DNA from 3 places in the Microbacterium algihabitans genome. Region 1 is predicted to be linked to each of the others. Evidence: predicted binding sites of a transcription regulator. Region 1 holds the regulator's gene; each other region holds the start of a gene.
The links. Region 1 encodes HrcA, which represses chaperone genes, less so after heat shock. Its sites were predicted from a motif close to TTNGCACTCGNNNNNNNCGAGTGCNAA; they were not measured.
Positions count from the first base shown of each region.

Region 1 (10,030 bases):
TGATGCGCGTGACCTCTTTGCGCTGCAGCGCCTGCACGGCCTTGGCCATCGCGAGGTAGGTCTTGCCGGTACCGGCGGGGCCGATGCCGAACACGATCGTGTTCTCGTCGATCGCGTCGACGTACTCCTTCTGGCCCGCGGTCTTGGGCCGGATGGTCTTTCCGCGCGACGACAGGATCGCCTCGCCCATGACCTCGGACGGACGGGGTCCGCCGTCGGAGCGCAGCATCCGGTTCGAGCTGGTCACGTCGGCCGGGTCGAGGCCGTGACCCGAGCGGGTCATGCTGAGCAGCTCGTCGACGAGGCCGCGGGCGGCGCGCACCGCGTCGGGCGTGCCCGAGAGCGTGATCTCGTTGCCGCGCACGTGCACGTCGACGTCGGGGTGCTCCTTCTCGACCACGCGCAGCAGGCGGTCCTGCGGGCCGAGCAGTTGCACCATGGCCACGCCGTCGACCTCGATGCGGTCGGAGACGGTTTCTTCGGGGGAATCAGCCACCCAGGCTCTTTTCGTTCAGGCCACCCGAGAGGACGTGGGCGTGCACATGGAAGACGGTCTGACCGGCGCCCTCGCCGGTGTTGAAGATCAGACGGAAGTCGCCGTCGGAGTGCTCCGCGGCGACGGAGTTCGCGAGGCCGATGACCTCGGTGAGCAGGTCGGGGTCGCCCGCGGCGAGTTCGACGACGTTGCGGTACTGCTGCGTCTTGGGGATCACCAGCAGGTGCACCGGCGCCTGCGGCGCGATGTCGCGGATCGCGAAGGCGTTCTCGGTCTCGGCGACGATCTCGGCGGGGATCTCGCCCTGCAGGATGCGCGTGAAGATCGACGGTTCGCTCATGGCATCCAGTCTAGTGAGGGCCTCCGACATCGAGGCGGGGCCGTTGCGCCGATGCGCGGCGCGTGGCTTCCTCGCGCGGTTCGGGGCGGATTCCGTCGTTCGGGGCGCAGAATTCACGCCCCGACATGCGGAATCCGCCCCAAACCGGGAGATGAGAGAGCCGGGCGCCGACACCGCTGGTTCGGGGCGGGATCTGTTTTGCGGGGCGCACAATTCACGCCCCGACATGCGGAATCCGCCCTGAACCGGAGAGAGGACCGCGAACCGCCGAGATCGCGAGCGGAGGGTCGGGTCACCAGCGCCCGTGCGCCGCCGACAGCACCGAGATCGCCGCGGCACCCGCGGTCGAGGTGCGCAGCACCGTGTCGCCCAGGCGCACGAGTCGAGCGCCGGCGTCGGCCAATGCCGAAAGCTCCTCGGGTGCGATGCCCCCCTCGGGGCCGACCACGAGCACGACGTCGCGCCCGTCGGAGGCTTCCGCCGCGACGGACGTGAGACGGTCGGATGCCGAGGGCTCCAGCACCAGCACGAGCGAGGTCTCGGCGAGACGCACGAGGTCGGCCGTGCGGGCCACCGTCTCGACCTCGGGGATCCACGCCCGGTGCGCCTGCTTGGCCGCCTCGCGAACGATCGTGCGCCAGCGGGCGAGGCCCTTATCGGCCTTCGCATCCCACCGCGAGACGCTGCGCGACGCCTGCCACGGCACGATCACGTCGACGCCGAGCTCGGTCGCCGCCTGCACGGCGAGCTCGTCGCGGTCGCCCTTGGCCAGCGCCTGCACGAGAACGAAGCGCGGTGACGGCGCGGGTACGACCTCGCGGCCGGTCACCCGCACCTCGACCTGCTTCGGCGACGCCGCGGTGACGACGCCCGACAGCCAGGCTCCGCGGCCGTCGCCGAGCGTCACCGCCTCATCGACGCGCACGCGACGCACGGCGGCGGCGTGGTGCGCCTCGGATCCGGTGAGCTCGACGGTGTCGCCGGGCTGGGCGCCACCCGCCTCGTCGGTGACGAAGTGCAGCGCCACGGTCAGTGCCGGAAGCGGTCGCGGAACTTGCTGAACATGCCCTGCTGGTGCTCGGCCAGGCGCGGCTTGGGAGCCTTGGTGCGCTTGGCGAACTCCTCGATGAGGGCGCGGTCGCGGTTGTCGAGGCGCGTGGGCGTCACCACGTGCACGCCGACCTTGAGGTCGCCGCGCTGGGTGCCGCGCAGCGGGGTGATTCCGCGGCCCTTGATGGTCAGCACGTCGCCCGACTGCACGCCGGGGCGCACTTCGAGGTCGACGCTTCCGTCGAGGGACTCGATCGTCGCGTTTGCTCCGAGGATGGCATCCGGCATCGACACCTCGAGGGTTGCGACGAGGTCGTCGCCCTCGCGGCTGAACGCCTCGTGAGCCTCGACGGTGATCTCGAGGTAGAGGTCGCCGTTGGGTCCGCCCGCGGGGCCGACCTCACCCGAACCGGGCAGCTGCAGGCGCAGGCCCGACTCGACGCCGGCGGGGATGTCGACCGAGACCGTGCGGCGCGCGCGCACGCGGCCCTGGCCCTGGCATGTTCCGCAGGGGTACGGGATCGTCGTGCCGTGGCCCTGGCACACGGTGCAGGGGGCGCTGGTGACGACGTTGCCGAGCAGGCTGCGCACGGTGCGCTGCACGTGACCCGAGCCGTGGCAGATGTCGCAGGTGACCTCGCTCGTGCCGGGCTGCGTGCACGCGCCCTTGCAGGTCTCGCACAGCACCGCCGTGTCGACCTCGAGGTCGCGGTGGGCGCCGAAGACGACGTCGCCGAGCTGGAGCGTGACGCGCACGAGGGCGTCCTGTCCGCGCTCCCGGCGCGAGCGCGGACGGGGACCGCGACCGCCGCCGCCCGCTTGCGCGCCGCCGAAGAACGTCTCGAAGATGTCGCTGAAGCCGCCGAAGCCGGCTGCTCCCCCGCCACCGAACGGGCTCTGGTCGCCGCCCATGTCGTAGCGGCGGCGCTGCTCGGGGTCGCTCAGCACGTCGTAGGCGTGCGTGACGAGCTTGAAGCGCTCGGAGGCGTCTTCTCCCGGGTTGACGTCGGGGTGCAACTGGCGCGCCAGACGGCGGTACGCCTTCTTGATGTCTTCGGGGCTGGCGTCGCGTTCGACACCCAGGACCTCGTAGTGGTCAGCCACAATCGCCTTCCTGCCCGCTCACGCGGGGTTGTTCTCTTTGGGGTGCTCGATCTCTCGAAAGTCAACGAGAGCTGTCGTCGTCTTCGAGCATCCGGGTCAGATAGTGCGCGACGGCACGGACCGCCGCGAGGTTCGAGGAGTAGTCCATGCGCATGGGACCCAGGAGTCCGACGCGCGCTCCGCCGGTGGAGCCGTCGTAGCGGCTGGCGAGCACCGAGGCCTCGACGAGGCCGAACGGCTCGTTCTCCCGCCCGATGCTGGCCGACAGGCCCTGCTCGTCGGCGACCATCTCGCTCATGAGGCGCAGCAGCGTCACCTGCTCTTCGATGGCCTCGAGCAGCGGGTAGATGCTGCCGCGGAAGTCCTGCTCGCGCTTGGCGAGCGTCGCGGCACCGGCCATGACGAGGCGATCCTGCCGGAACTCCTCGAGTTCTTCGCCGACCACGCGCAGCACGGCGTCGGCGAGGGCGTCGACGACGACCCCGGGGCGGGGGCCGTCGGCCAGGGCCGCGGCCACCCGCTGGGAGCTGTCGGCGACGCTGCGGCCAACCAGCAGACCGCTCACGCGGGCCCGCAGCTGGGTGACGTCGGCCTCGCTCGGCTCGACGGGCACGAACGAGATGCGCTGCGAGACACGGCCGGTGTCGGTCACGAGAATGACCAGCACGCGGGGGCCGCCGAGGGCGACGAGCTCGACGTGCGAGACGTTGGCCCGGGCGAACGAGGGGTACTGCACGATGGCGACCTGACCGGTCAGCTGAGTGAGTGCGCGCACCGTGCGGGCGAGGAGGTCGTCGAGGTCGCCGGCCTCGTCGAGGAACGACGTGATGGCGCTGCGCTGTGCACCCGAGAGCGGACGGAGCTCGGCGAGGTGGTCGACGAACACGCGGTAGCCCTTGTCGGTGGGCACGCGCCCCGACGAGGTGTGCGGGGCGACGATGAGGTCTTCGTCTTCGAGCAGGGCCATGTCGTTGCGGATCGTCGCGGCCGACACCCCGAAGGCGTGGCGCTCGACGATGGCTTTGCTGCCGACCGGCTCACGCGTGTCGACGTAGTCCTGCACGATCGCGCGGAGCACCTGAAGGCCACGTTCCGACACCATGCGATGCTCCTCCCGTCTGGCACTCGCGTCTCTTGAGTGCCAATTCTACGGGATAGCCCCGACACTGCGCCGGGCGGCTCGCGGAGGCCGCCGCGGGAGCGCCCGCGCGACGCTCAGACCGTGAGCGCCCGCACCACGGCGTCGGCGAGCAGGCGTCCGCGCCGGGTCAGCACGATGCGCCCGTGCACGGCATCCGCCCCCTCGATCAACCCGTCGGCGATGAGCGCGGCGACACTCTTGCGGCCCTCGCCGAGGATCTCCGACACCGCCAGACCCTCGCGGATGCGGCTGCGCAGCAGCACCGACTCCAGCCGACGCGCGGTCTCGTCGGGGCGCTCCCGCGCGGCCGCGGGCGACTCGACGGCGGCGAGGCGTTGGGCGTAGGCGGCGGGGTGCTTGACGTTCCACCAGCGCAGCCCCGCGACGTGGCTGTGCGCGCCCGGCCCGAAGCCCCACCAGTCGGTCCCCCGCCAGTACGCGAGGTTGTGGCGCGAGCGGTGCTCGACGCCGCGCGACCAGTTCGACACCTCGTACCAGTCGTAGCCGGCGGCGGCGAGCAGGTCGTCGGCGAGCTCGTACATGTCGGCCTGCAGGTCGTCGGAGGGCTCAGCGACCACGCCGGAGCGGATCTGGCGAGCGAGCTTGGTGCCGTCTTCGACGATCAGCGCGTAGGCCGAGATGTGGTCGGGTTCGAGGGCCGTGGCCGCCTCGAGAGAGGCGCGCCAGTCGTCGAGCGACTCCCCCGGCGCGCCGTAGATGAGGTCGAGCGAGACGTCGAGACCCGCGCGTCGGGCCGCGGCGACGGCCGTGGCCACGTTGGCGGGATCGTGCGTGCGGTCGAGGGCGGCGAGCACGTGCGGCCGAGCCGACTGCATGCCGATCGACAGACGGTTCACGCCGGCGTCGGCGAGGGTGCGCGCCATGGCGTCGTCGACCGTGTCGGGGTTGGCCTCGACCGTGACCTCGGCGTTGTCGCGGATGCCGAACTCCCCGCGCACCGCGTCGAGCATGCGCGCCAGATCCCCCGGCGGCAGCAGGGTGGGCGTGCCTCCCCCGAAGAAGACGGTGGATGCCGAGCGGCGACCGCCCGCGGCATCCATCACTGCCCCCGCCAGACGCACCTCGGCGTTCAGCGTGTCGGCGAAGTCGTCTTGCCGGGCGCCGCGCAACTCGCTGGCGGTGTAGGTGTTGAAGTCGCAGTACCCGCACCGCACGCGGCAGAACGGCACGTGCAGGTAGACACCGAAGTCGGCGGTGGGGTCGATCTCGAGGTCGGCGGGCAGGCGTCCGTCGGCGGGGGCCGGGTCTCCGAGCGGGAGCGGACCGCCCATCAGGACGAGTACAGCGGCGAGATCGCTCGCAGGTAGCGAGCGAACAACGCCTTGCGCCGACGGCGCACGCGGCTCGTGAACAGGCGGTACGACGGGGCCGTGGGCCGGTCGAAGGCACGCACGACGAACCACACCTCGTCGTTGTCGCGCCACTCGACCGCGAACAGCTCCTCGCCGCTGACGATCGAGTGTCCGACGGTGCCGAGGATGAAGCCGACACGACGGGGCTCTTCGAAGACCGAGATCACGCGCAGCTCGGCATCGGCGCGGTGGCCGTCGACCTTGCCGTGCAGACGGACTCCGGCGCCGGGGCTGACGAACGGCGTGCCGTCGGCGGCGAAGCGCTGCTCGGCCTCGAGGCTCGAGGGGGCCACGGGGGCACCGTCAGCGTCGAAACCCACCCCCGAGTACCCCGCGTTGGCCGCGGGGCGCACGTCGGTGATGCTCAGTTCTCCGGTGCGCAGCGGCGCCCACGACAGCAGCAGCTCGCCGGCGGCGGCGAAGCGCTCTTCGCCGCTGCCGATGCGCCACGAGTCCTCGGCCGGCACGGAGTGCTCGGGCGGGTACTGCATGAGGTCGTGCGCCTGGGTGGCGCCGACGGCTGCGTAGTCGACCGTGTCATCGGTGAAACTCTGCCTGCGCATGGCTCACCCCTCTCGGTGTGGTGCGTTACTTCTTGGTCTCGACGTCGCCCGACAGGGCGGCGATGAACGCCTCCTGCGGCACCTCGACACGGCCCACCATCTTCATGCGCTTCTTGCCCTCTTTCTGCTTTTCGAGGAGCTTGCGCTTTCGGGTGATGTCACCGCCGTAGCACTTGGCGAGGACGTCCTTGCGGATCGCGCGGATCGTCTCGCGCGCGATGATGCGCGCGCCGATCGCGGCCTGGATGGGCACTTCGAACTGCTGGCGCGGGATGAGCTTGCGCAGACGCTCGGCCATGAGCGTGCCGTAGGCGTAGGCCTTCTCGCGGTGCACGATCGAGCTGAACGCGTCGACCTTGTCGCCCTGCAGCAGGATGTCGACCTTGACCAGGTCGGCGGTCTGCTGGCCGGCGGGTTCGTAATCGAGGCTCGCGTAGCCCTGCGTGCGGCTCTTGAGGTGGTCGAAGAAGTCGAACACGATCTCGCCGAGGGGCATGTGGTAGCGGAGCTCCACGCGGTCTTCGCTGAGGTACTCCATGCCCAGCAGGGTGCCGCGACGCGTCTGGCAGAGCTCCATCACGGTACCGACGTAGTCCTTGGGCAGCAGGATGCCGACCTTGACGATCGGCTCCGACACCGAGGCGACGCGACCGTCGGGGTATTCGCTGGGGTTGGTGACCGAGACCGTCTCGCCGGTGTCGGTGGTGACCTCGTAGGTCACCGAGGGAGCGGTGGTGATGAGGTCGAGGTCGAACTCGCGCGACAGGCGCTCGGTGATGATCTCGAGGTGCAGCAGACCGAGGAAGCCGCAGCGGAAACCGAAGCCCAGGGCGACCGAGGTCTCGGGCTCGTACTGCAGCGACGCGTCGGAGAGCTTGAGCTTGTCGAGCGCTTCGCGCAGCTCGGCGTAGTCGCTGCCGTCGATCGGATAGATGCCCGAGAAGACCATGGGCTTGGGGTCGGTGTACCCGGGCAGCGCTTCGGTCGCGGGCTTGCGGTGCGTGGTGATCGTGTCGCCGACCTTCGACTGGCGCACGTCTTTCACGCCCGTGATGAGGTAGCCGACCTCGCCCACGCCGAGACCCTTGGTCGGAACCGGCTCGGGGCTCGAGACGCCGATCTCGAGGGCCTCGTGCGTCGCCCCCGTCGACATCATCTGCAGGCGCTCGCGCGGCTGCAACGACCCGTCGATCATGCGGACGTAGGTGACGACGCCGCGGTAGGCGTCGTAGACGGAGTCGAAGATCATCGCGCGCGCCGGAGCGTCGGCCTTGCCGACCGGGGCGGGAATCTTCTCGACGATCAGGTCGAGCAGCGCTTCGACGCCCATGCCGGTCTTGCCGCTGACGCGCAGCACGTCGGCCGGGTCGCCGCCGATGAGGCCGGCGAGCTCGGCGGCGTACTTGTCGGGGTCGGCCGCGGGCAGGTCGATCTTGTTCAGCACCGGGATGATCGTCAGATCGTTCTCGAGCGCGAGGTAGAGGTTGGCGAGCGTCTGCGCCTCGATGCCCTGAGCGGCGTCGACGAGCAGGATCGCTCCCTCGCACGCCGCGAGCGATCGGCTGACCTCGTAGGTGAAGTCGACGTGACCGGGCGTGTCGATCATGTTCAGGGCGAACGTCTGCTCGGGTCCCTGCCCTTCGACAAGCTCAGGGATCGCGCGAGTCGACCACGGCATCCGCACCGCCTGCGACTTGATCGTGATGCCGCGTTCGCGCTCGATGTCCATGCGGTCGAGGTACTGCGCGCGCATATCGCGGTCGCTGACGACGCCGGTGATCTGCAGCATGCGGTCGGCCAACGTCGACTTGCCGTGGTCGATGTGAGCGATGATGCAGAAGTTGCGGATCTGCTCCGGCGGAGTGGCAGACGGCTCGAGGGGCTTCAGGGCGCGCGGTGACATGTTCCGTCGATTCTACGGTGGTGCGCCGACATCGCCGTCCGCGAGCGCTCAGGCTCTCGGCCTCCGGAGCCTTTTACAGTGGATGCCATGACGGTCCAGGTCGTGCTCGTGCACGGCATCCGCACGTCGGCGACCATGTGGCGCGCGCAGGTCGCGTACCTCGAAGAACGCGGCACCCCCGTCACCGCCGTCGACCTGCCGGGGCACGGAACCCGCCGCGGCGAGGAGTTCACGCTCGACGAGGCGTTCGCGACGATCGATCGGGCGGTTCGGGATGCCGCCTCCCGCGGCCCCGTGCTGCTCGTCGGGCACTCGATGGGCGGTCTGCTGTCGATCGCCTACACCGGGAGCGAGGACGCTCCCCCGGTCGGGGGTTTCGTCGCGGCATCCTGCACCTCTCTCCCCCGCGGGATCGGACTCGCCGCCTACCGTTTCCTCGCTCGACGGTTCGACAGCCTGCCCGACCGCGGCCTCGGCCTCACCAATCGGGTGCTCGACCGCACGCTCCCTGCCGAGACGCGCCCGGATTTCGGAGCCGGCGGCTACGCGTTCGACGCACAAGACACCGCTCTCGCGTCGCTGTCGGTGCTCGATCTTCTGACGGCGCTGCGCCGGATCGACGTGCCGCTCTGGTTCGTCAACGGGCAGTGGGACCAGCTGCGCATGAACGAGAAGCTGTTCACCACGATCGCTCCGGATGCCGAGCTCATCGTCGTCCCGCGCACGACCCACCTCGTGACGGCGATGCGGCCGCGCGTCTTCAACGCCGTGCTGAACGTGGCGCTCACAACGGTCGAAGCCTCGACCTGTTAGACTCGCTTCTTGGCTTGCGTGTGGGGTTTTTCCCGACCTCCACGATCGCCGGTGCAGCGCCCCTCTACCGCTCGCCCGGCACTTCCAACACTCACTCAAACGAAAGACCGTCGACGTGGCGAATATCAAGTCGCAGATCAAGCGCAACAAGACCAACGAGAAGGCGCGCGAGCGCAACAAGGCCGTCAAGAGCGAGCTGCGCACGCACGTGCGTCGCACCCGCGAGGCCGTGCTGGCCGGAGACAAGGCGGCCGCCGAGAAGGCGCTCGTCACCGCCGGCAAGAAGCTCGACAAGGCCGTGAGCAAGGGTGTCATCCACCAGAACCAGGCCGCGAACCGCAAGTCGGCCATCGCGAAGCAGGTCGCCGCTCTCTGAGCCGCAGCTCTTCTCGACAGCCCGTCCCGCACTGCGCGGGGCGGGCTTCGTCGTTTCCGGGGTGGTCGCGGCTGTGCCCAACGGCGGGACTTTTCATCGACACGCCGACGCTGGCCGGCAGTCGACCGGCGTGGACCGTCTGAGGCGGGGCCGGGCCGAAGTCGCGATCAGTCGCCGAAGGGCGCGCGGGTCGCGATGATTGTGATCATGCGCTCGAGCGCGAACACGGCGTCGCGCGACGCGCCCTTGACCTCGGCGTCGGCGCGGGCGGTGGCGTGGATCGCCATGCCGAGGGTGTTGCCGGTCCAGCCGACGAGGTCGCGCCGCGCGCGGTCGACCTGCCAGTCCTTCATGCCGAGTCGCTGAGCGAGCATCGACGACGACTCGCGGCTGCCGGCGACACGGGCCATCGTGCGCAGCTTCATCGCCACGGCGGCGACGAGCGGCACGGGGTCGGCTCCGGATGCCAGGGCGTGACGCAGCGCGAGGAGTGCGGGCCCGTAGTGGCCGGCGATGGCGGTGTCGGCGACGGTGAACGCCGAGGTCTCGACGCGACCCCCGTAGTACCGCTCGACGATGCGCTCGTCGATGTCGCCCGGGACGTCGGCGATGAGCTGCTGGCACGCCGCGGCGAGTTCGGTGAGGTCGTCGGCGAAGGCCGAGACGAGCGAGCGCAAGGCGACCGGCGCGATGCGCTTGCCCGCGGTCTTGAACTCGCCGACGGCGAAGTCGAACCGGTCGGAGTCGCGCTTGACGGCGGGGCACGCGATCTCGATGCCGCCGCCCTGGCCCGCGCGGATGCCGTCGAGCAGCTTCTTGCCGCGCACGCTCGCCCCGGTGTGGCGCAGCACGACGGTCGCGCCCTCTTGCG
Region 1 is NZ_JAWDIU010000002.1:52,146-62,175, forward strand. Features, by position in the region: gene RWH43_RS07480 (PhoH family protein) at 1-439, opposite strand, end outside; gene RWH43_RS07485 (HIT domain-containing protein) at 489-836, opposite strand; gene RWH43_RS07490 (16S rRNA (uracil(1498)-N(3))-methyltransferase) at 1,129-1,863, opposite strand; gene dnaJ (molecular chaperone DnaJ) at 1,866-2,990, opposite strand; gene hrcA (heat-inducible transcriptional repressor HrcA) at 3,052-4,092, opposite strand; gene hemW (radical SAM family heme chaperone HemW) at 4,206-5,423, opposite strand; gene RWH43_RS07510 (DUF1990 domain-containing protein) at 5,423-6,067, opposite strand; gene lepA (translation elongation factor 4) at 6,093-7,970, opposite strand; gene RWH43_RS07520 (alpha/beta fold hydrolase) at 8,058-8,783, shown strand; gene rpsT (30S ribosomal protein S20) at 8,899-9,159, shown strand; gene holA (DNA polymerase III subunit delta) at 9,327-10,030, opposite strand, start outside.

Region 2 (10,030 bases), on a different contig from region 1:
TGTCGTGGCGGAACGCGAAGCCGGCCTCCTGCAGGACGCGCGGCACGGCCCAGCGGCTCTTGAGCACGAGCTCCGGCTCGTTGCGCAGCACGGCCATGGCGGGATCGAGCATCCAGCGGAAGGCGGGCAGACCGAACGGCGCACGCGCGATGCGCCGCAGCTCGCGCATCAGCGTGCGGTTGTCGCTCGCTTCCGGGGCCGACAGGTTGACAGGACCGGCGAGATCCTCGCGATCGCGGAGGAACCGCACCGACCCCACGACGTCGTCGATGTGGATCCAGCTGAACCGCTGGCGGCCCGAGGTCCGGTGCCATCCCGAAAGGGTCGGGCCCGTGGGGTGCGCGCCGATCCCGCGATAGCGGCGATGCGGGAACCACCAGCTGTCGATCTGCGGCCCGCCGAGTCCGAGGCGGGCCAGGGCGAACAGCATGCGGGTGGCGGGGCCGTCGCCGAGCACGATCGCCATGCGCAGGGCGACCCTCCGGGTGCCGGGGAGGTCGCCGTCGAAGAACGCGCGTTCCCAGCTCGTGGCGACATCCACCGAGAACCCCTCGCCGATGATGCCGTCGACCTCGTCGTTGCCGCTCTCGGTCTCGTGCCGGTAGATCGTCGCGGTGGAGGCGTTCATCCACACGCGGGGTGGTCGCCGGGCGGCGCTCACGGCGCGGTGCAACGATCTCGTCGTGTCGACGCGCGAGCGCAGGATCTCGTCGCGGTTCGCGTCGGTGTACCGGCACGACACGATCTTTCCGGCGAGGTTCACGAGCACGGCGGCGCCGTCGACCGCGCGGGCGATGGCCGCGGTGTCGCCCCAGACGATCGGCCCCGACCGACCGACCGTGACCACCTCGTAGCCGTCGTCCGCGAACGCCGCGCGGAGCGCTCCGCCCACGAATCCGCCCGCCCCGGCGATCACGACGCGGGGCCGGTCGGGCGCCTCGCCCGGCATCACGCGGTGCGCATGCGCCGCGGTCTCAGCGTCGGCACCGTCTGCTTCGATCATGGTTTCCCGCATCCTCTCGCCGGGTCGATGCTAGTGAGGCCGTGACCGTGCGCGTCATCGCGACCGAGAGGTGCCATGCGATGGGCATGATGAAACGGTGAATGCCCACGAGCAGGACAGCTGGATCACCCTTCCCGCCCCCGTCGCGTACGACGCCCTGGTCGAGCCGCCCTATCGCGACCCGAAGCTCAAGCCCGACGCCCAGGCGGTGTCGGCCTTCGCAGCCGCCCTCGAGGTCGGCAACAACGCCTCCTCGTTCACGGTCAACCTCAACCAGTTCAGCGTCGAGTGGGGGTACGCCGCCGTGCGCCTGCCCTCCGCCGCGCCCGCGCTCATCGTCGAAACCACGCGCGCTCGGGCCGAGACCCCGCTGCCCGCTCTGCCCGAGGTCGGGCGCTCGGCCGATGTCACGCGCACGACCAACGGGACCTCCTACGGCATCGCCGGAGGCGTCTTCGTGGTGCTGGCGGCGACCGCCTTCCTGTTCGTGAGGCGGTGATCGGGCGCGGCTGATCTCCCTCGACAGGGGGAGGCGACGGGGCGTGAGAGATCCGTAGCGTGGAGGCATCCCCACCCCCCCCCCGGAAGGACCACCGTGACTCTCGCCCGTCGCTTCGCCGCCGCCCTGTCCGTCCTCGCCGTCGCCGCGCTCGCCGCGTGCACGAGCGCGGCCCCCGAGTCGCGTGCGAGTCGCGCGGCATCCGTCGACATCCCCTCCACCGCGGTGGGGGAGCGGATGACGTGGGTTCTCGACCAGCTCGAAGCCGAGGAGGACGCGACGCCCGGAACCTGGGCCCGCGTGCTCCACGAGGACTTCCAGAAGCAGGTGTCGGCGGAGCAGGTCGCCGAGCTGCTCAATCGGCAGATCCGGCCCGCGGCTCCCTTCACCGTCACCGCCTACCAGGGCACCGACACCCAGGCGCTCGCCACCGTCGCCGGGAGCCTGGGCGATCCCTTCGACCTGACCCTCTCGATCGACGCGGACGACCGCATCACCGGCATGATCTTCGGGCCGGCCGCCACGCCCTGGGAGCCCTCGACCTCGCTCGACCAGGTCGAGGAACGCCTGCGCGCCCTGCCGGGCGACGTCAGCGCGCTGGTGCTCCGCGGCGACCACGAGATGCTCGACATCGACAGCGCGCGATCGGCCCCGCTCGCGTCGGTGTTCAAGCTGTACGTGCTGCTCGCGGTGGCGGATGCCGTGGCATCCGGCGACCTGTCGTGGGACGAGGTGCTCGTGCTCGGCGACGCCGACCGCAGCCTCCCCTCCGGCGAGTTGCAGGACGAACCGACCGGCACCGAGGTGACGGTGCGCGAGGCCGCCTCGGCGATGATCCGCATCAGCGACAACACCGCGACCGACCTGTTGATCGGCCGACTGGGCCGCGAGAGGGTCGAGGCTGCGGTCGCGCGCAGCGGACATGCCGACCCCGCGGTGCTGGTGCCGTTCGTCTCGACGAAGGAGCTGTTCACCCTCGGCTGGGGGGATCCGGCGCTCCGCGAGGAGTGGGCCGCCGCCGATGTCGCGGGCAAGCGTGCTCTGCTCGACCGCATCGATGCGGCACCGCTCGCGGTCGACGGTGCGGCGGTCGTCGCGCCGGCGTGGGAGGACGGCTTCGACTGGTTCGCCTCGGCCGCTGATGTCGCCGGGGTGCACCGAACGCTGCAGCAGACGGGCGACGCCGAGGTGCTCGGCATCCTGAGCGAGAACCCCGGGCAGGGCCTCGACGTGGGCACCTGGCCCTACGTGGCCTTCAAGGGCGGTTCGAGTCGGGGCGTCGTGACCGGCAGCTGGTTCGTGCGCGACGACGACGGCGAGGCGATCGTGGTGCTGATGATGTCGTCGACGGATGCCGCGGTGGTCACCGGCGCGACGCGGGACTTCTTCCACCTCGCCGAAGACGCCCTGCGCCTCGCGCACTGAGCGCGATCCTGTCTGAGGTCCCTGAGCCTGTCGAAGGGCCCCGAACCCACAGAAGGTCCCTGACCCCGCAGAGGGTCCCTGAGCCTGTCGAAGCGACCCCGAACCCGCAAGGTCCCCGAGCCGGTGGAAGGTCCCTGAGCCTGTCGAAGGGCCGCCCCGAGCGCGGCGGGGCGACCGGCTCTCCCGGCCGCCCCCGCCGCGCTCGTCAGGCCCGGTCGGGGTCGGGCAGCGTCTGCGCGATGCGGCTCGAGGCCGCCGAATCGCGACCGACCCCCGGCTGGAACTTCGCGATCGGGTCGTCGCCGTCGACGTGCGGCTCGGGGCCGTCATCGGCGGGCGCGGGCGAGGCCGGCGTCTTCTCGGCCGACTCGTCGGCCGTGTGGTCGGCGTCCGCGTTTGCGCTGTCGATGTCTTCGGTGTGACGCGAGGTCGAGCCCCCGTCGCCGCCGTGTTCGCGCTCTCCGTCGGCGTTGCGCGTGCCGACCCCCGGCAGGTCGTTCTGGCTCGAGACGCCCTGCACACGCGCTTCGTCGTCGGGGTCGATGCGCGCGGCTCCCACGGCCCCCGTGTCGGCACCGGCGGCGCCGGCGGGCACGTCGGCGGCGAGACCGTCGGATTCGGGCACGAGGTTCTCCTCGTCGGTTCCGGGCAGGTGGTCGGCGGGGTTGTCCATGGTGTTCCTTCCGTGGGTGTGCCGCCACGCTAGGCGCCGATCCATCGGGGTGGACCGGGGTTGCGCGTCATCGGGTCGCGGCATCCGGAGCCTGCGGCCGACGATGTCGGAGCCCGTGGGTAGGCTCGGAACAGCTTCGAAAGGAACCGCAATGCAGCAGCGTCCCCTCTCTCGTACCGGCCGCGAGGTCTCGGCGATCGGCCTCGGCACCTGGCAGCTCGGCCCCGACTGGGGCGGGGTGAGCGAAGACGAGGCCCTGTCGGTGCTCGCGGCCTCGGCCGACGCCGGCGTCACGCTCTTCGACACCGCCGACGTCTACGGCGACGGCCGCAGCGAAGAGATCATCGGCACCTTCCTTCGGAGCACGGATGCCACGGGCATCACCGTCGCGACGAAGATGGGCCGCCGTGAAGACCAGGTGCCCGAGAACTACACGATCGAGAACTTCCGCGGCTGGCTCGACCGCTCGCGGCGCCTGCTCGGCACCGACACCCTCGACCTCGTCCAGCTGCACTGCCCGCCGTCCGCGGTCATCGACGACGACGCGACCTGGGACGCCCTCGACCAGCTCGTGAGCGATGGCGTCATCGCCGCGTACGGCGCCTCGGTCGAGACGATGGACCAGGCCCTGTCGGCCCTCCAGCGGCCGAACCTGACCAACCTGCAGATCATCTTCAACCCGTTCCGCCTCAAGCCGCTCGACGAGGTGCTGCCGCTCGCGGCCGAGAAGAACGTGGCCGTACTCGCGCGCGTGCCCCTGGCGAGCGGTCTGCTGTCGGGCAAGTACACGCGCGACACCACGTTCGACAAGGACGACCACCGCACGTACAACCGCAACGGCGAGGCGTTCGACAAGGGCGAGACCTTCTCGGGCGTGCCGTTCGACGAGGGAGTGGCGGCCGCCGACGAGCTCAAGAACGCCCTGCCCGAGGGCGTGACGCTGCCCGCGGCGACGCTGGCCTGGATCGCGTCGCGCGAAGGCATCACCTCGGTGATCCCGGGGGCCCGCTCGGTGCAGCAGGCCACCGCGAACGCCGCCGCGGCCGACCTGATCGACGGCGGCTTCGACCTCGCGGCCTTCGACACCCTCGTGCGCGACGTGTACGACCGGCGTCTGCGGGCGGAGATTCACCCGCAGTGGTGAGACCGACATGACGAAAGCCGGGCCCGTCCGTATGGACGAGCCCGGCTTTCGTTCGGAAGGTGACGTCAGCTGACGTCGCCGCGCCAGGCGCCCGATTCGGTGCCGCGCGATTCGATGTACTTCTTGAAGTTGTCGAGGTCCTTCTTGACCGAGTGGTCGTCGGCGCCGAAGGCGGCACCGAGCTTCTCGAGGACGCCGGTGGGGGCCCAGTCGATCTGCACCGTGACACGCGTCTCGGTGTCGGACAGGCGGTGGAAGGTCACGACGCCGGCGTGGTTCTCGTCGCCGCCCACGCTGTTCCACGCGACGCGCTCGTCGGGGTGCTGCTCGGTGATCTCGGCGTCGAACTCGCGCTCGGCTCCGGCGATCTTGACCTTCCAGTGCGTGAGGGTCTCGGACTTCTGCGTGATGGACTCCACGAAGCTCATGAAGTGGGGGAACTCCTCGAACTGCGTCCACTGGTTGTAGGCGACGCGAACGGGAACGTCGACGTCGATGGTTTCGATGACCTGGGCCATGGTGTCCTCTTCCTGTGTGTCTTCCGGGGCTGCCCCCAGTCTCCGTGCGCCCACCCGCCCGCACCCCGGGGGTTGAGGGATCGGTCCTCGTGGCCTATACGCGGGGGAGACGCGTCAGGCGCGGCCGCGCAGGATCAGGTGCCAGTAGACCCACGGAAGCACGCGGCGGTCGGCGATCCACGAGAGCCGGCGCTCGCGATACAGCGAGCGCCAGAACGGGACGCTCGGCTGCAGCCGGCCCTGGCGGTCGAACTCCGCGAACACGACGGTGCCGCGCGACACCGTGAACGGCACCACGCTGTACCCGTTGTAGGTCGCCGTGGGCGCGCGCCCGGCCAGCACGGCCGTCATGTTCTGCACCAGCGCCTGGGCCTGGCGGCGGATCGCTCCGCCCGAGCGGCGCGTGGCGACGGTCGCGGCATCGCCGAGGGCCCAGATCTCCGGATGCCGGGTGTGCTGGAACTTCTCGGGGTCGACGTCGACGAAGCCGTGCGGGTCGTCCGGGGCCGCCAGGCCGCTACCGGCGATCCACTCGGGCGCCCGCTGCGGAGGGACGGCGTGCAGCAGGTCGTAGGCGATCGTCTCCTCGGCGTCGCCGTGGCCGATCGTCACCGTCCGTGCCGCGGCATCCACCGCTCGAAGCTCCCGGCTGTAGTGCACCTCGATGCCGTACTCGTCGAGTTTGCGCTGAAGTTCGCGGTCGATGGCGGGGATGCCGAAGGGTACGGGGTCGGGGCACACGAAGACGACGCGGATGCCGTCGCGCACGCCGATCGAGCGCCACCAGTCGCAGGCGAGGTACATCGGCTTCTGCGCCGCGGCTCCGCACGACGCGGGCTCGGGTGGCTGCGTGAAGACCACGGTGCCGGAGCGGAAGTCACGGAGCGCGGGCGAGGCCTTGGCCGCCAGGTCGTAGTCGTAGTTCGAGATGCCCGTGGCATCCGCCATCGCCTCGGGAAGGCCCGGAACCTGCTCCCACGCCATGCGGAGGCCCGCGCACACGACGAGTTGGTCGTAGTCGATGCGACCGCCCGACACCAGGTGCACGCGTCGGGCGTCGGGGTCGACCGTGAACGCCTCGTCGCGCAGCCACCTCACCCCCGGCGGGATGACGTCGGCCTGGGGGCGGACGGCCTCCGAGGCGCGGGCGGCGCCGCCGGCGATGTGGGACTGCAGGGGAGCGAACACGTGCTGTTCCCGCGGCTCGATCACGGTGATGTCGCCGAGACGGGCGCGGTGCAGGCGCCCGGCGATCGACAGTCCGGCGTTGCCGCCGCCGATCACGACGATGCGCGGGGTCGCGCGGGCGGGCACGGCGGAACGGGGGTCGGGCATGGGGGATCCTCTCGTTCGTCCCACCGTGCGTCATCGGCGTAGACGCCGCCAGCACCTTGACAGGTGCCGCTCACGACGGCGACGACGGTCGCAGGGACCTGTCAAGGGGCACCGGCCGATGACCGCGGCCCCGTTTGATGAGAGAGCCGCGCCACCCGCGGCTTCGCGTCTGCGACGAAAGGACCCTCTCATGAGCGACGCCTCGATCGACCCCACCCCCTCCGACGCGGCTATGGCGGGCGTGCAGCCGCTGCGCGACGGCGACACCTCCATCGAGCCCGATCCCACGCTCGACCCCGCCCAGGCGGAGTGGGACGCCACGACCGCCATCGACGGGGGCGCCGACCCCGACGACATCAACCCTGCCACCGCGACGGGTGCCGACCCGGCCGAGATTCCCGCCGACGACAGCGACATCCCGCTCGAGGACATTCACCCCGAGTCCACCGGCACCGACTCGCAGGGTATGGACCCGGGCGTTGTCGAGCTGGGCGAAGAGGGACAGGGCGACCTCGCTCCCGAAGACCTCTGAGACGTCTCGCGAACACCGCACGATGCCCCGACCCTCGATGAGGGGGCCGGGGCATCGTCGCGTGCGGACTACTGCTCGATCAGCTGAGGCGTGCTCTCGTGTGCCTCGATGACACCGTCGTGCTCGTCGGTCGAGACGGCGATGCGGCGCGGCTTCGCCTTCTCGCTGACCGGGATCGTCACGCTCAGCACCCCGTTGCGGTACGACGCGCTGATGCCGTCGGTGTCGATGCCCTGCCCGAGGTTGAGCTGGCGGACGAACGACGCCGTCTCGCGCTCGCGCGTGATCCACTTGACGCCCTCGCCCGAGCCGAGGGTGCGCTCGGCGCGGATCGTGAGCAGCTGGCCGTCGACGTCGATGTCGACCGAGCCGGGGTCGACACCGGGGAGGTCCGCCGCGAGCACGTAGTGGTCGCCGTCGCGGTAGAGGTCCATCGGCATCCGTCGCGGACCACCGCCGCGGCGAGCGTCGAGGAGCGTCGACGCGAGGCGGTCGAGGTCGCGGAAGGGGTCGTAGGTGGCCATGGTCGTTCTCCTTTTCGATCGGTCGGGACTCGGATCCCCGATGTTCTGTGAAGTTGAGTCCATGTGGCTCAACTGCGATCAGATTAGCACTCGGCACAGGAGAGTGCCAAGACCCTGCATGCGAAATTGGCGCACCTCGCCGAGCCCATCGGCCCTGACGCGAGCCCCGTGCGCGTCGGCATTCGTGGCCCTTCCCGACACGGTCAGCGCGGGCGACGCAGCGGGATCCGCGACCAGCCCCCGCTCACGGCACCGGGATCGTGCTGGGGAGCGAGGACGGCTCCGGTGGTCGTCGGCGCGGGGCGACGCCGCAGTCCCAGCGCGTGCTGCAGCGTGCGGATGAAACGGTCGTACACGCGCGGCGCGAAGAACTGCAGGGGGCGGGTCACGAACTGCGCCGCTCCCACGCCGACCTCGTGACGGGGCCCGCGCGTCACCCGCACGACGGCCCGGGCGACGCGGTCGGCCGACACCACCGGCGGCAGAGGGAAGGGCGTGCGCCCCGTCGAGTTGGAGGCGCGCTGGTAGATGGGGGTGTCGATGCTCGCCGGGAGCACGATCTTCACCCGGATGCCGCGGTGCGCGAGCATCTCCTGCCGCAGCGACCGCGTGAATCCGAGCAGGCCGTGCTTCGCGGCGACGTACGACGAGACGTACGGGCCCGCCACCTGCGCGTACAGCGAGCCGACGAAGACGATCGTCCCGGTGCCGCGGGCGAGGAAGTGGGGGAGCACCGCCCGCGCCGCGCGCATGTGGCCGGTGAGGTTGGTCTCGATGACCCGGTCGCGCACGGCATCGGGGGTGTCGGCGATCGACCCGTACGAGAAGACGGATGCCGAGGCCACCCACACGTCGATGCGTCCGAACCGGAGGAGGGCGATGTCGGCGGCGCGCTGCGGGCCGTCGGCGAGAGCGAGGTCGATCGACGCGGTCTGCACCTCGGCCCCGCGAGCGCGGCATTCCGCGGCGGCGGACGCGAGCGCCTCCTCGTCTCGGGCCACCAGCACGAGACGCGCCCCCTGGCGGGCGAAGCGCAGGGCGGTGGCACGGCCGATCCCGCGGGATCCTCCGGTGATGACGACGACCTGGGGCATCGGGGTCTCCTTCGAGGCTTCTGCGGAACGCTGCTGCCCCGGCGCTCGCGACGGTAGGCGGGAGGGGATCGGATGCCGCGGGGGTTGACGTACCGACGGCCGACGCCCGTGCGCACCGGCGGGCCGCCCGGTGGACACGCCGTTCCCGGATGCCGATCCGCGGCGCGTCGCGCCGGATCCCCGCCGTTGTGCCCGGCGACCCCGCCGCGGGCCACCGGACCGCCGCAGCGCGGTAGCGTCGGACCCGTGACGGATGCCGCGACCACGAGGTCGCCCCTGCGGGCCCTGTGGGGCGCGACCCACCCCGGGCCGACGCTCGTCGTGACCGTCCTCTCTCTCGCGCTGGGCATCGCCGCGGGGCTCGAGCCGTGGCGCCTGGGTCTGCTGGTCGTGGCGGTGTTCGCGGGGCAGGTCTCGGTCGGACTGTCGAACGACGCGATCGACGGCGCTCGCGATGCCACGGTCGGGCGCACCGACAAGCCGATCGCGGGGGGAGCCCTCACGCCCGAGCGCGCCCTGGCCGTGGCCGTCGGAGCCCTCGTGCTCGCCGTGCTGCTGTCCGCGCCGCTGGGGGCTGCCCTCGTCGCGGCGCACGCGATCGCCCTCGCCTCGGCCTGGGCGTACAACGCCGGGCTGAAGTCGACCCCGGTCTCGATCGTGCCGTTCGTGCTGAGCTTCGGTCTCTTCCCCTCGTTCGCGACCCTCGCCGGCCCCGACCCGGAGCTCGCTGCGCCGTGGGCGGCGCTCGCGGGAGCCGCGCTGGGCGCCGCCGTGCACCTCACCAACGTCGTGCGCGACCTCGACGACGACCGCCGCACCGGCGTGCGCGGGCTGCCGCACCGCCTCGGTGCCCGCGCGTCGGTGCTGATCGCCGCGGCCGGGATCGTGGTCGGAGCACTCGCGGTGCTGCTCGGGCCTTCGGGCGGGGCGAATGCCGTCGGGACGGTGTTCTTCACGGCCGTCGTGGTGGTCGCGGTCGTCACCGCGGTACTCGTGCTGGTGCGGCCTCCGGGCCGCGCGGTGTTCCAGCTGACGATGCTCGCGGCGCTGCTGCTGGCCGCGCAGCTCGTCGTCTCCTAGGAGCCGGTCCTCAGGTTCCGGATGCCGCCCGGTCGAGGCGCATCGCGTAGGCCCGGGTGAACAGCGCGCCACCCGGTCCGCGCAGGGCGGTGCGGAGCGCTGCGGAACGGGCCGCGTGCGCCCGCGGACCGGAGGCGCGGCCCAGCAGGGTGTTGAGGAAGGCGAGGCGCGCGGCGTGCCGGGCCGACGCGAGGCGGTCGCGC
Region 2 is NZ_JAWDIU010000003.1:30,837-40,866, reverse strand. Features, by position in the region: gene RWH43_RS09785 (epimerase) at 1-949, opposite strand, end outside; gene RWH43_RS09780 (hypothetical protein) at 1,101-1,502, shown strand; gene RWH43_RS09775 (Cpe/LpqF family protein) at 1,599-2,927, shown strand; gene RWH43_RS09770 (hypothetical protein) at 3,133-3,600, opposite strand; gene RWH43_RS09765 (aldo/keto reductase) at 3,752-4,744, shown strand; gene RWH43_RS09760 (SRPBCC family protein) at 4,810-5,262, opposite strand; gene RWH43_RS09755 (NAD(P)/FAD-dependent oxidoreductase) at 5,377-6,597, opposite strand; gene RWH43_RS09750 (sugar ABC transporter ATPase) at 6,788-7,129, shown strand; gene RWH43_RS09745 (Hsp20/alpha crystallin family protein) at 7,198-7,653, opposite strand; gene RWH43_RS09740 (SDR family NAD(P)-dependent oxidoreductase) at 7,857-8,747, opposite strand; gene RWH43_RS09735 (UbiA family prenyltransferase) at 8,994-9,827, shown strand; gene RWH43_RS09730 (FAD-dependent oxidoreductase) at 9,838-10,030, opposite strand, start outside.
Region 2: RWH43_RS09745 (Hsp20/alpha crystallin family protein) is a predicted target of HrcA. The motif match lies at 7,737-7,763, and genes of this name have one in related genera.

Region 3 (10,030 bases), on a different contig from region 1:
CGACGCCTGCATCGCGGCGAGGAACGCCGTCGGACGGATCTCCGTGGCGAGGGCGTCGGTCACCGCCCGATCCACCCCGTCCGGATGCCGGAACAGGGGCCGCGCCAAACGGTGCAGCAGACCCGTGCGGCGCAGGACCCGCAGCAGCGGGGCGGACAGCGGTCCGAGCGCGCGCAGGATGCGCATGGCCAGAACCATCCCGGCGAGCCACGGCAACCGCGCCGCCTTCGCGATCGGGCGCCGGCCGACGGTACGTGCTCCGGCGCCGCTCGGTGAGACCACGCCGACCGCGACGGTGTCGTTCGGGAAGCGTGCGGCGACGTCGAGGGCGATCACGCCGCCGAGGGATTGGCCGACGATGCGCCAGCGCGGGTAGCCGAGTGCCCGGGCGACGGCGGCGACAGCGACCGCGAGGTCGGCGGGGTCGGGGACCGGGCCCGGCGTCTCGCCCCAGCCGGGGAGGTCGATTGCCACGATGTCGGACAGCGGCAGGCGCAGGGCGTCGGATGCCGCGATGAGCGGTACCCACGTGCGCCACGATCCCGCGGCCCCGTGCAGGAGGACCGTGGCGACGGGGTTCCCCGACGCCCGACCCGCGCGCACGACGATCGGCCCCACCCCCGTCGGAACGACGACGCGGCGCAGGCCGAGGTCGGTGGCATCCATGTCCCTTCTTCGGAGCGGAGGCGGTCCCGGATGCCGTGTCGGAGGCGCCGACTACCCTGGAACCGTGATCATCGGCATCGACACCTCGCTCGGCACCGCTGTCGCGGCCATCGCTCGCGACGGCGAGATCCTCGCCGAGGAGCAGAGCAGCAACCCTCTCGGGCACGCCGAGGTGATCGGCGGCCTGCTGCGACGCGCCACCACCGCAGCTCCCGCGCCGACGCATGTCGCGATCGGCATGGGACCGGGGCCCTTCACCGGGCTGCGCGTGGGCATCGCCACCGCTCGGGTCTATGCGCTTGGTCGCGGCGTGCCGCTGGTCGCCGTGCCGAGCCACGACGGCGTCGCCCTCGGCGTGCTGCTCGCCGACGCCCTGACCGGTACCGAGACCGGCCGCTTCGCCGTCGTGACCGACGCCCGCCGCAGAGAATTCGCCTACAGCGTCTACGACGGGCTCGACGACGACGGACTGCCCGTGCGCGTGACCGAGGCGGCTCTCAGCCCTCGCGACGACCTCGACGCGCGCCTCGAGGAGCGCGGGGCACGCCGCTACGACGCCACGAGCGTGTCGGCCGCGATGATCGCGCTCGCCGCAGCGCGCGCTCTCGACGCCGATCGCACGCTCGCCGGCCCCGAGCCGCTGTACCTGCGCAGCCCCGACGTCGTCGCCGCCCACGCGCCGAAGCGGGTCAGCTGATGTCGACGCGGGTGGCGACCGCCGCCGACCTCGACGCGATCATGGCGCTCGAGCACGCGTCGTTCCCGACCGACGCCTGGAGCCCGGCCATGATGCGCGAAGAGCTGGCCTCGCCGCACGGCTGGTACGTCGTCGTCGAAGAGGCCGGGAGTCTCGTCGGCTACGCGGGCCTGCGCGCGGTGCGCGGGGCTCGGGATGCCGACATCCAGACGATCACGATCTCCGAGTCCGCGCGGGGTCGGGGGCGGGGCCGTGCCCTTCTCGCCGCCCTGCTCGACGAAGCCGCGCGGCGCGAGGTGCACGACGTGTTCCTCGAGGTGCGCGCCGACAACCCGGTCGCGCAGAGGCTGTACCTCTCCGAGGGCTTCGTCGAGGTCGGACGACGACCGCGGTACTACCAGCCCGACGACGTCGACGCGATCGTGATGCAGCTCGACCTGCGGGGCTGGAGCGCGCGGCGTGCGCAGGAGCCGGCATCCGGGATCTCCGAGACCCCCACCACCACCAGCGGAAAGGGATGGTGCTGATGGACGCGCCCCTCGTACTCGGCATCGAGACCAGCTGCGACGAGACCGGCATCGGGATCGTGCGCGGTCGGCAGCTGCTCAGCAACACCATCGCGTCGAGTATGGACGAGCACGCGCGCTACGGCGGCGTCGTGCCCGAGGTCGCCGCGCGCGCCCACCTCGAGGCGCTGCAGCCCTCGATCGACGCCGCGCTCGCCGAGGCCGGCGTGACCCTGGCCGATCTCGACGCCGTGGCCGTGACCAGCGGCCCGGGTCTCGCCGGCGCGCTGATGGTCGGCGTCGGAGCGGCAAAGGGCCTCGCGGTCGCGCTCGACAAGCCGCTGTACGCGGTGAACCACCTGGTCGGTCACATCGCCGCCGACATCCTCGACGCCGACGCGGGCGAGCTCGAATATCCGACCGTCGCGCTGCTGGTGAGCGGCGGTCATACCTCGCTGCTGCTCGTCCGCGATCTCACCAGCGACGTCGAACTGCTGGGCGAGACGATGGACGACGCCGCGGGCGAGGCCTTCGACAAGGTCGCCCGGTTGCTGAAGCTGCCCTACCCCGGCGGACCCGAGATCGACCGGGCGGCCGCCGACGGCGATCCCACGGCGATCCGCTTCCCCCGGGGCCTCTCGCGGGCCTCCGACATGGCCGCGCACCGCTACGACTTCTCGTTCTCGGGGCTCAAGACCGCCGTCGCCCGGTGGGTGGAGCAGCACGAGGCTGCCGGTCAGCCGGTGCCGGTGTCGGACGTCGCGGCGTCGTTCCGCGAGGCCGTCGTCGACGTGCTCGTCACGAAGGCCCTCGACGCGTGCGCGCGATTCGAGGTGCCGCGTCTGCTGCTGGGCGGGGGAGTGATCGCCAACAAGCGCCTGCGCGACGTCGCCCTCGAGCGGGCGGCGGCCGCGGGCGTCGCGGTGCGCATTCCGCCCCTGCGACTGTGCACCGACAACGGTGCGATGATCGCGGCGCTCGCCGCCGAACTGATCTCGTCGGGTCGCCGCCCCTCGACGCTCGCCTTCGGGGCCGACTCGACGCTCCCGGTGACCGAGATCCAGGTGGACGAAGACCCGGATGCCGTGGCTCCGATGCTCCCCTCGGGCAGCGCCCCGTGAGCGAGCCCACACCGCCCACGCGACGCGCCCGCAAGGACGCCCCGCCCGTGCCTTCTCTCGACCCGTCGGACGCCGCCCGTCTCGCCGCGCAGGCGTCGCGGTCTGCTGCCGCCCCGGCCGACGACGACCCCGAGCGACTGCCGACCGCCCAGCTCGAGATGGCCGCCTTCGGCGATCACCTGATCCCCTACGTGCCGCCCGCACCGCCGACCCCGCGGTCGCTCGCACCGGGGGCGCTCGCGGCGGCGATCCTCGCGCTCGTCGCCTCGTTCTTCACCGGCTGGCTGCTGCCGCTGGGCGCCGTCGCGGTGATCCTGTCGATCGTCTCGCTGCGGCGACCCCACGACAGCACCCGGGTGGGGGTCTGGTCGCTGTGCCTCTCGCTGCTGTCGATCGTCTTCAGCGCCGGATGGCTGATCTGGGGTTTTTCGCAGCTCGCCGTGGTCTGACGCGTCGGAGCGGGTCTGTCGTCACACGCGGTCGGCCAGCAGGGCGAGGCGCTTCGAGCCCACGCGGGTGAGGATCAGCGTCGCCGACTCGTCGCCGCGCAGCGACAGCTTCTTGCGCAGCACCGCCGGGTCGACGTCGACGCCGCGCTTCTTGATCTCGAGGGTGCCGATGCCGCGCGCGCGAAGCGCCTGCGCGAGCTTCTTGGGGTCGGCGGGCAGCTGCTCCCGCACGCGGAACGACGACACGAACGGACTCGTCAGCGCCGCATCGGAGGTGAGGTAGGCGATGCCGGGCGCCAGCATCCCGGCATCCAGCGCTCGGGCGACCTCGCCGATGAGGCGCGCGCGGATGACGGCGCCGTCGGGTTCGTGCACGAAAGCGCCGAGCTCGCGCACCTCGACGTCGGGGGTGTCGGCGGGCGCCGTGAGCTCCCACGCGTCGCTCCCGCGCACGACGAGGGCGGCGCGCCGCACGCCTTCGCGGGCGAGGGAGCCCGACCAGAGCACGAGCTCGATGGTCGAGCCGTCGGCGCTGATCCACTGCGCCTCGAGGTCGTCGGGGATCTGGGCGCGGTCGAAGCCCGGCCCGAGCTTCACTCCGCCCGGTTTCGTCTTCAGCAGCTCGAACACCCACTCGAGAGAGGGCGACCACTCGGCGGCCGACACCTGGCGCGTCTCGGAATGGCCCGCCGTGCGTCGCGCGGGGTCGAGCCACACGGCATCCGTCCCGCTGAGGTCGACGTCTTCCGCGCGCGCGTGGGTGACAGAGGCCGCATCGCCGAACGGAGCGAGGTTGTACGCCGCGATCGCCGCGGTGACCTCGTCGGCGTCGACGGCGTGCACCCGGATGCCGATGCCCGCCATCCCGAGGGCGTCGCCGCCGATCCCGCAGCCGAGGTCGGCGACACTGTCGATGCGGGCGGCGCGGAAGCGGCCGGCGTGGCGGGCCGCGATCGACAAACGTGTCGCCTGCTCGAGGCCTGCGCGGGTGAAGAGCATGCGTTCGGCGAACGGGCCGAACTTCGTCGCCGCCTTGACCCGCAGCCGTGCCTGCCCGACGACCGCCGAGACGAGGTCGAGGGAGTGACCCGCGGCGCGCAGGCGCGACACCGTGCGGGCGGCGTCGTCGGTCGAGGCGATGGGTCCGGCCTCGTCGAGGAGGCGCAGGCCCTCGGGCGTGAGCAGGGCGGTCAGCTCGCTGGTGTCCACTGATTCAGCCTAGGCGGGCGGCCGTGTTGGCACTCGCGTTGCGTGAGTGCCAACGCTTCTCTACACTCGGATTAGCACTCTCCCCGCGTGAGTGCTGACAAGTCTTCTGTAACGAGAAAGAAGAGGTAGACCGTGTCGGTTTCCATCAAGCCGCTCGAGGACCGCATCGTCATCAAGCAGGTCGAGGCTGAGCAGACCACCGCGAGTGGTCTCGTCATCCCCGACACCGCCAAGGAGAAGCCGCAGGAGGGCGAAGTCGTCGCCGTCGGCCCCGGCCGCATCGACGACAACGGCAACCGTGTCCCCCTCGACGTCGCCGTCGGCGACCGCGTGCTCTACAGCAAGTACGGCGGCACCGAGGTCAAGTTCGGCGCCGAAGAGTACCTCGTGCTCTCGGCTCGCGACGTGCTGGCGGTCGTCGTCCGCTGATCGAGTGAGATCCTCCGAAGACCCCGGATGCCACGGCATCCGGGGTCTTCGTCGTTCCCGGGATCGGCCGGGGCCTCTGGCAGGAAAGAGTGCACCGGCGTCGCTCGGCCTCTCCTCGCGCCGCGTAGGCTGAATCGGTGACCCCCGCCGCCCCCGCACCCACCGGCGGGAGCAACCGCGGAGTGCTCTACGCCTTCTCCGCCTACCTGCTGTGGGGCGTCCTGCCCATCTACTTCCTGCAGCTCGCCCCCACCGGCCCGTTCGAGGTCGTCGCGTGGCGAATCATCCTGGCGTTCGTGTTCTGCCTCCTGCTGCTCACGGTGCTGCGCACCTGGAAGGCGTTCCTCGCGATCGTGCGCCAGCCGCGGCTGATGGCGCTCACGGCGCTGGCCGGCGTGCTGATCTACGTGAACTGGCAGACGTATCTGTTCGGGGCGCTGACCGGGCACGTGATCGAGACGAGCCTCGGCTACTTCATCAACCCGATCGTCACCGTGCTGCTGGGGGTCATCGTTCTGCGCGAGCGGCTGCGCGTGATCCCGTGGATCGCGATCGGCCTGGCCGTCGTCGCCGTCGCGGTGATCGTCATCGGCTACGGCGCCTTCCCCTGGATCGCCCTGACGCTGGCGTTCTCGTTCGGCTTCTACGGTCTCGTGAAGAAGCAGATCGGGCCGGCGGTCGACGCCGTCAGCGGGCTGACCCTCGAGTCGATGTGGCTGTTGCCGGTCGCCGTGATCCAACTGTTCTTCGTGGCGAACCTCACGGGCATCACCCTCGGCACCGCGGGCGTGCTGCACACCGTGCTCCTGCTGCTCGCCGGCGCCGTCACCGCCGTGCCCCTGCTGCTGTTCGCCTCGGGCGCGCGGCGCGTGCCGCTGACGGTGATCGGACTGCTGCAGTTCGTGGCGCCGATCATCCAGTTCGCGATCGGCGTGTGGGTGCTCGGTGAGCCGATGACCATCGAGCGGTGGATCGGCTTCGCCCTCGTGTGGATCGCCCTGGCGATGCTCAGCGTCGACTCCGTCATCGCGTCGCGGCGCAACCGCCGAGTGGTCGCCGACGTCGTCGAACCCGTCTGAGCGCCCCGCGTCCCCCGTTCGGTCTACAGACGTCGGCGGCGGGGGTCTGCCAGAGTGTGAGCACCCCGCGGGATCGCGCTTCTCGAATCGGCTCCTTCTTCGTAATCGGTCCCGTCGGGTAGGTGCGATGAGGGGCTCCGTCAACGCGCGATGCCAACCGTTATGCGGCCGTGACCGCTTCGACCCACATCGTTAACGAACGGCAACACGCGGAAAATGCGCGGCCGATTAGGTTTGGGGACACCAGGCGGCCCAAAGGGTCGCCGAACGTTCATTCACAGCAAGGAGCCCTATGAACGTCTTCACGCGTACGCGCACCGCGAAGGTCCTCGGCGGTATCGCCCTGGTCGGCGCCAGCGCGCTCGTCCTCGCCGGATGCTCTGGTGGCGGCGGCAGCGAAGCCGCAGCGCCCAGCGCATCGTCCGGCGGCGGGGCAACCTCGACCGCCGACGGCACGTTCCACGTCGGCACGATCCTGCCCGCCACGGGTAACCTCGCCTTCCTCGGCCCGCCCGAGGTCGCGGGTGTCAAGCTCGCCATCAAGGACATCGAGGCCACCGGCGGCGACTTCCCCTTCAAGACCGAGCTGACCGAGCGCGACTCGGGTGACACCACCACCGACATCGCCACGCAGTCGGCCACCGAGCTCGTCGACGCGGGCGCCGACGTCGTCATCGGTGCCGCCTCGTCGGGTGTGTCGTTCACGTTCGTCGACCAGCTGGTCAACGCGGGTGTCGTGCAGATCTCGCCGGCCAACACCTCGCCCGACTTCACGACCTACGCCGACGACGGGTACTACTGGCGCACCGCGCCCTCCGACGTGCTGCAGGGCCGCGTGCTCGGAAACCTGATGACCGGAGACGGTGCCGCCAACATCGGCATCATCTACATCAACGACCCGTACGGCATCGGCCTCAAGGACAACGCGACCAAGGCCGTTGAGGCCGCCGGTGGCGAGGTCTCGGTCGCCGTTCCCTACAACCCGGGTGACACCGTGTTCACCTCGCAGGTCGACCAGCTGCTCGCGGCCAAGCCCGACGCCGTCGCGGTCATCGCCTTCGAGGAGACCTCGTCGATCATCCCGCAGCTCGTCAGCACGCAGGGCTACCCGGCGTCGAAGGTCTACTTCGTCGACGGCAACCTGTCGAACTCGTACGAGTTCCCCGCCGGCACGCTGCAGGGCGCCAAGGGCACGCTGCCCGGCAACCCGGCCGACACCTCCTTCCAGGACCGCCTGAAGGAAGTCGACCCCGCGCTGACCGACTACAGCTACGCGCCGGAGTCGTACGACGCCGTCATCGTCGCGGCCCTCGCCGCGGCGCAGGCCAAGGACGACTCGGGTACCGCGATCCGCGACAACATGCAGTCGGTCTCCGAGGACGGCGAGAAGTGCACGACCTTCGCCGACTGCCTCAAGCTGATCAACGCCGGCACCGACATCGACTACGACGGTGTCTCGGGCCCGATCACCTTCGACGGCAACGGTGACCCGACCGAGGCGTACATCGGCATCTACCAGTACGGTGCCGACAACAAGTACACCCTGCTGAACACGGAGTTCGGTTCGCTCAACGAGTGACCTGAGTTCGTACGAGAGGCCCGGATCCGTGAGGATCCGGGCCTCTTCGCATTGCCGGGGGCGGCGTTCGGGTTGCGGGCGGCGGCGTTCGCGTTGCGGGGTCGCGGTGCGGTGTTCGCGGTGCCGGTCGAGAGCGGGTCGACGGCTCCCGTGCGCGCAGCGCGTGCGGAGGACGCGCCGGGATGCCCGTCCCGGCTCTGTGCGCCTCACAGGCGGAACGGGCGGGTCCCCGGGCCCGGGGACCACTCGCGCCATCCCGACAGCTCACAGAGCGCGTACCGGCGCACGGTCCACGCGGGCGCTCGTGGCCCGAGGCCGCCCCTCGTCGCGATCCACGCGCGCGCCGAAGCTCCCGGAACCACGAGTGCCCCGCGGCCGGAGCCGCGGGGCACTGAAGAGCCGGCGTTACTCGGCGTGGGGGTTCTTGCCGCTGTCGCGCTTGGCGTCCTCATCGGCCGCCAGGGTGCCGAGGTACAGCTCGATGACGCGGGGATCATTGAGCAGCTCGCGGCCACCGCCCGTGTACGCATCCTTGCCCTGGTCGAGCACGTACGCCCGGTGGCAGATCTGCAGGCAGCGGCGCGCGTTCTGCTCGACCATGATGATCGTCACGCCCGCGCGGTTGATCTCTGCGACGCGCAGGAACGTCTCGTCCTGACGCACGGGGGAGAGGCCGGCGGACGGCTCGTCGAGCAGCAGCACCGAGGGGTCCATCATGAGCGCGCGGCCCATGGCGACCATCTGCCGCTCACCGCCCGAGAGCGAGCCCGCGCGCTGACGGCGGCGCTTGGCCAGCTCGGGGAACAGGCCGGTCACGAACTCGAAGCGCTCCGCGAACACCTTGGGGCGCTGGAAGAGCCCCATCTGCAGGTTCTCCTCGATCGAGAGGCTCGGGAACACGTTGTTGTTCTGCGGCACCATGCCGACGCCCTTGCCGACGAGCTTGTCGGCCTTGAGCGCGGTGATGTCGTCACCGTTGAGCAGAACGGAGCCCGAACGGATCTTGACCTGGCCGAAGATGGCCTTCAGCAGCGTCGACTTGCCGGCGCCATTGGGGCCGATGATGCCGATCAGATCGCCCTGGTAGGCGTCGACGGTGCACCCGTTGAGGATGTTGACGCCCGGGAGGTATCCGGCGACCAGGTCGTCGGTGCGCAGCACGGGCGTGCGCGTGTCGGTGGCGGTCTGAGACATCAGAGCTTCCCGTCCTTCTCATCGGCGGTGAGCTCCGCCTCCGCCTCGGCGGCGGCTTCGGCCTGGATGGTCTCGAGCTGCGAGGTGGTCATGTCACCGAGGTCGGTGTCGTGGTGGGCGCCCAGGTAGGCATCGATCACTGCCTGATCGCTCATCACGGTCTCGGGCGGACCCTCGGCCACGACCCGGCCCTCGGCCATGACGATGACCCAGTCGGAGATGTGGCGCACCATGTGCATGTCGTGCTCGACGAAGAGCACGCTCATGCCCTCCTTCTTCAGGTCGAGGATGTGACCCAGCAGGCTCTGCGTGAGCGCCGGGTTGACGCCGGCCATCGGCTCGTCGAGCATGACGAGCTTCGGGTCGCTCATGAGCGCCCGCGCCATCTCGAGGAGCTTGCGCTGACCACCCGAGAGCGACGCGGCGAAGTCCTCGCGCTTGGCGTCGAGCTTGAAGCGGCGCAGCAGGTCGTCGGCGCGCTCGGTGTTCTCGGTCTCCTGCGACTTCCAGATGCCGGGGATCAGGGCGCGGAAGATGTTCTCGCCCTTCTGCCCGCGGGCTCCGAGCAGCATGTTCTGCAGCACCGACAGGCGGCCCAGCGACTTGGTGAGCTGGAAGGTGCGCACCATTCCCTTGCGCGACACCTTGAATGCGGCGACGCCGGCGAGGTTCGACCCCTCGAAGCTCCAGCGCCCGGTGTTGGGCTTGTCGAAACCGGTCAGCAGGTTGAACAGCGTGGTCTTACCGGCGCCGTTGGGACCGATCAGGGCGGTGATCTGACCGCGCGGGATCTCGAGGTGATCGACGTCGACGGCTTTGAGGCCGCCGAACTGGCGGGTGACGCTGTCGGCGACGACGATCGGGTCGACCTTCGCGCAGCCTGGGCCGACCTCGCCCTTGACGAGCGGGTGGGTGACGGTCGTGTCAGACATTGAACGACAGCTCCTTCTTGTTGCCGAAAATGCCCTGCGGCCGGAAGATCACGAGCAGCATCAAACCGATGCCGACGAGGATGAAGCGCACCTGACCCGTCTGGGTGGAGGACATGAAGCCCAGGATGCCGACGTCGCGCAGACCCACGATGATGCCGTTCGACAGCGA
Region 3 is NZ_JAWDIU010000001.1:565,475-575,504, reverse strand. Features, by position in the region: gene RWH43_RS02685 (alpha/beta fold hydrolase) at 1-666, opposite strand, end outside; gene tsaB (tRNA (adenosine(37)-N6)-threonylcarbamoyltransferase complex dimerization subunit type 1 TsaB) at 731-1,363, shown strand; gene rimI (ribosomal protein S18-alanine N-acetyltransferase) at 1,363-1,890, shown strand; gene tsaD (tRNA (adenosine(37)-N6)-threonylcarbamoyltransferase complex transferase subunit TsaD) at 1,890-2,990, shown strand; gene RWH43_RS02665 (hypothetical protein) at 3,038-3,439, shown strand; gene RWH43_RS02660 (THUMP-like domain-containing protein) at 3,461-4,648, opposite strand; gene groES (co-chaperone GroES) at 4,781-5,077, shown strand; gene rarD (EamA family transporter RarD) at 5,215-6,156, shown strand; gene RWH43_RS02645 (ABC transporter substrate-binding protein) at 6,449-7,735, shown strand; gene RWH43_RS02640 (ABC transporter ATP-binding protein) at 8,141-8,929, opposite strand; gene RWH43_RS02635 (ABC transporter ATP-binding protein) at 8,929-9,861, opposite strand; gene RWH43_RS02630 (branched-chain amino acid ABC transporter permease) at 9,854-10,030, opposite strand, start outside.
Region 3: groES (co-chaperone GroES) is a predicted target of HrcA. The motif match lies at 4,675-4,701, and genes of this name have one in related genera.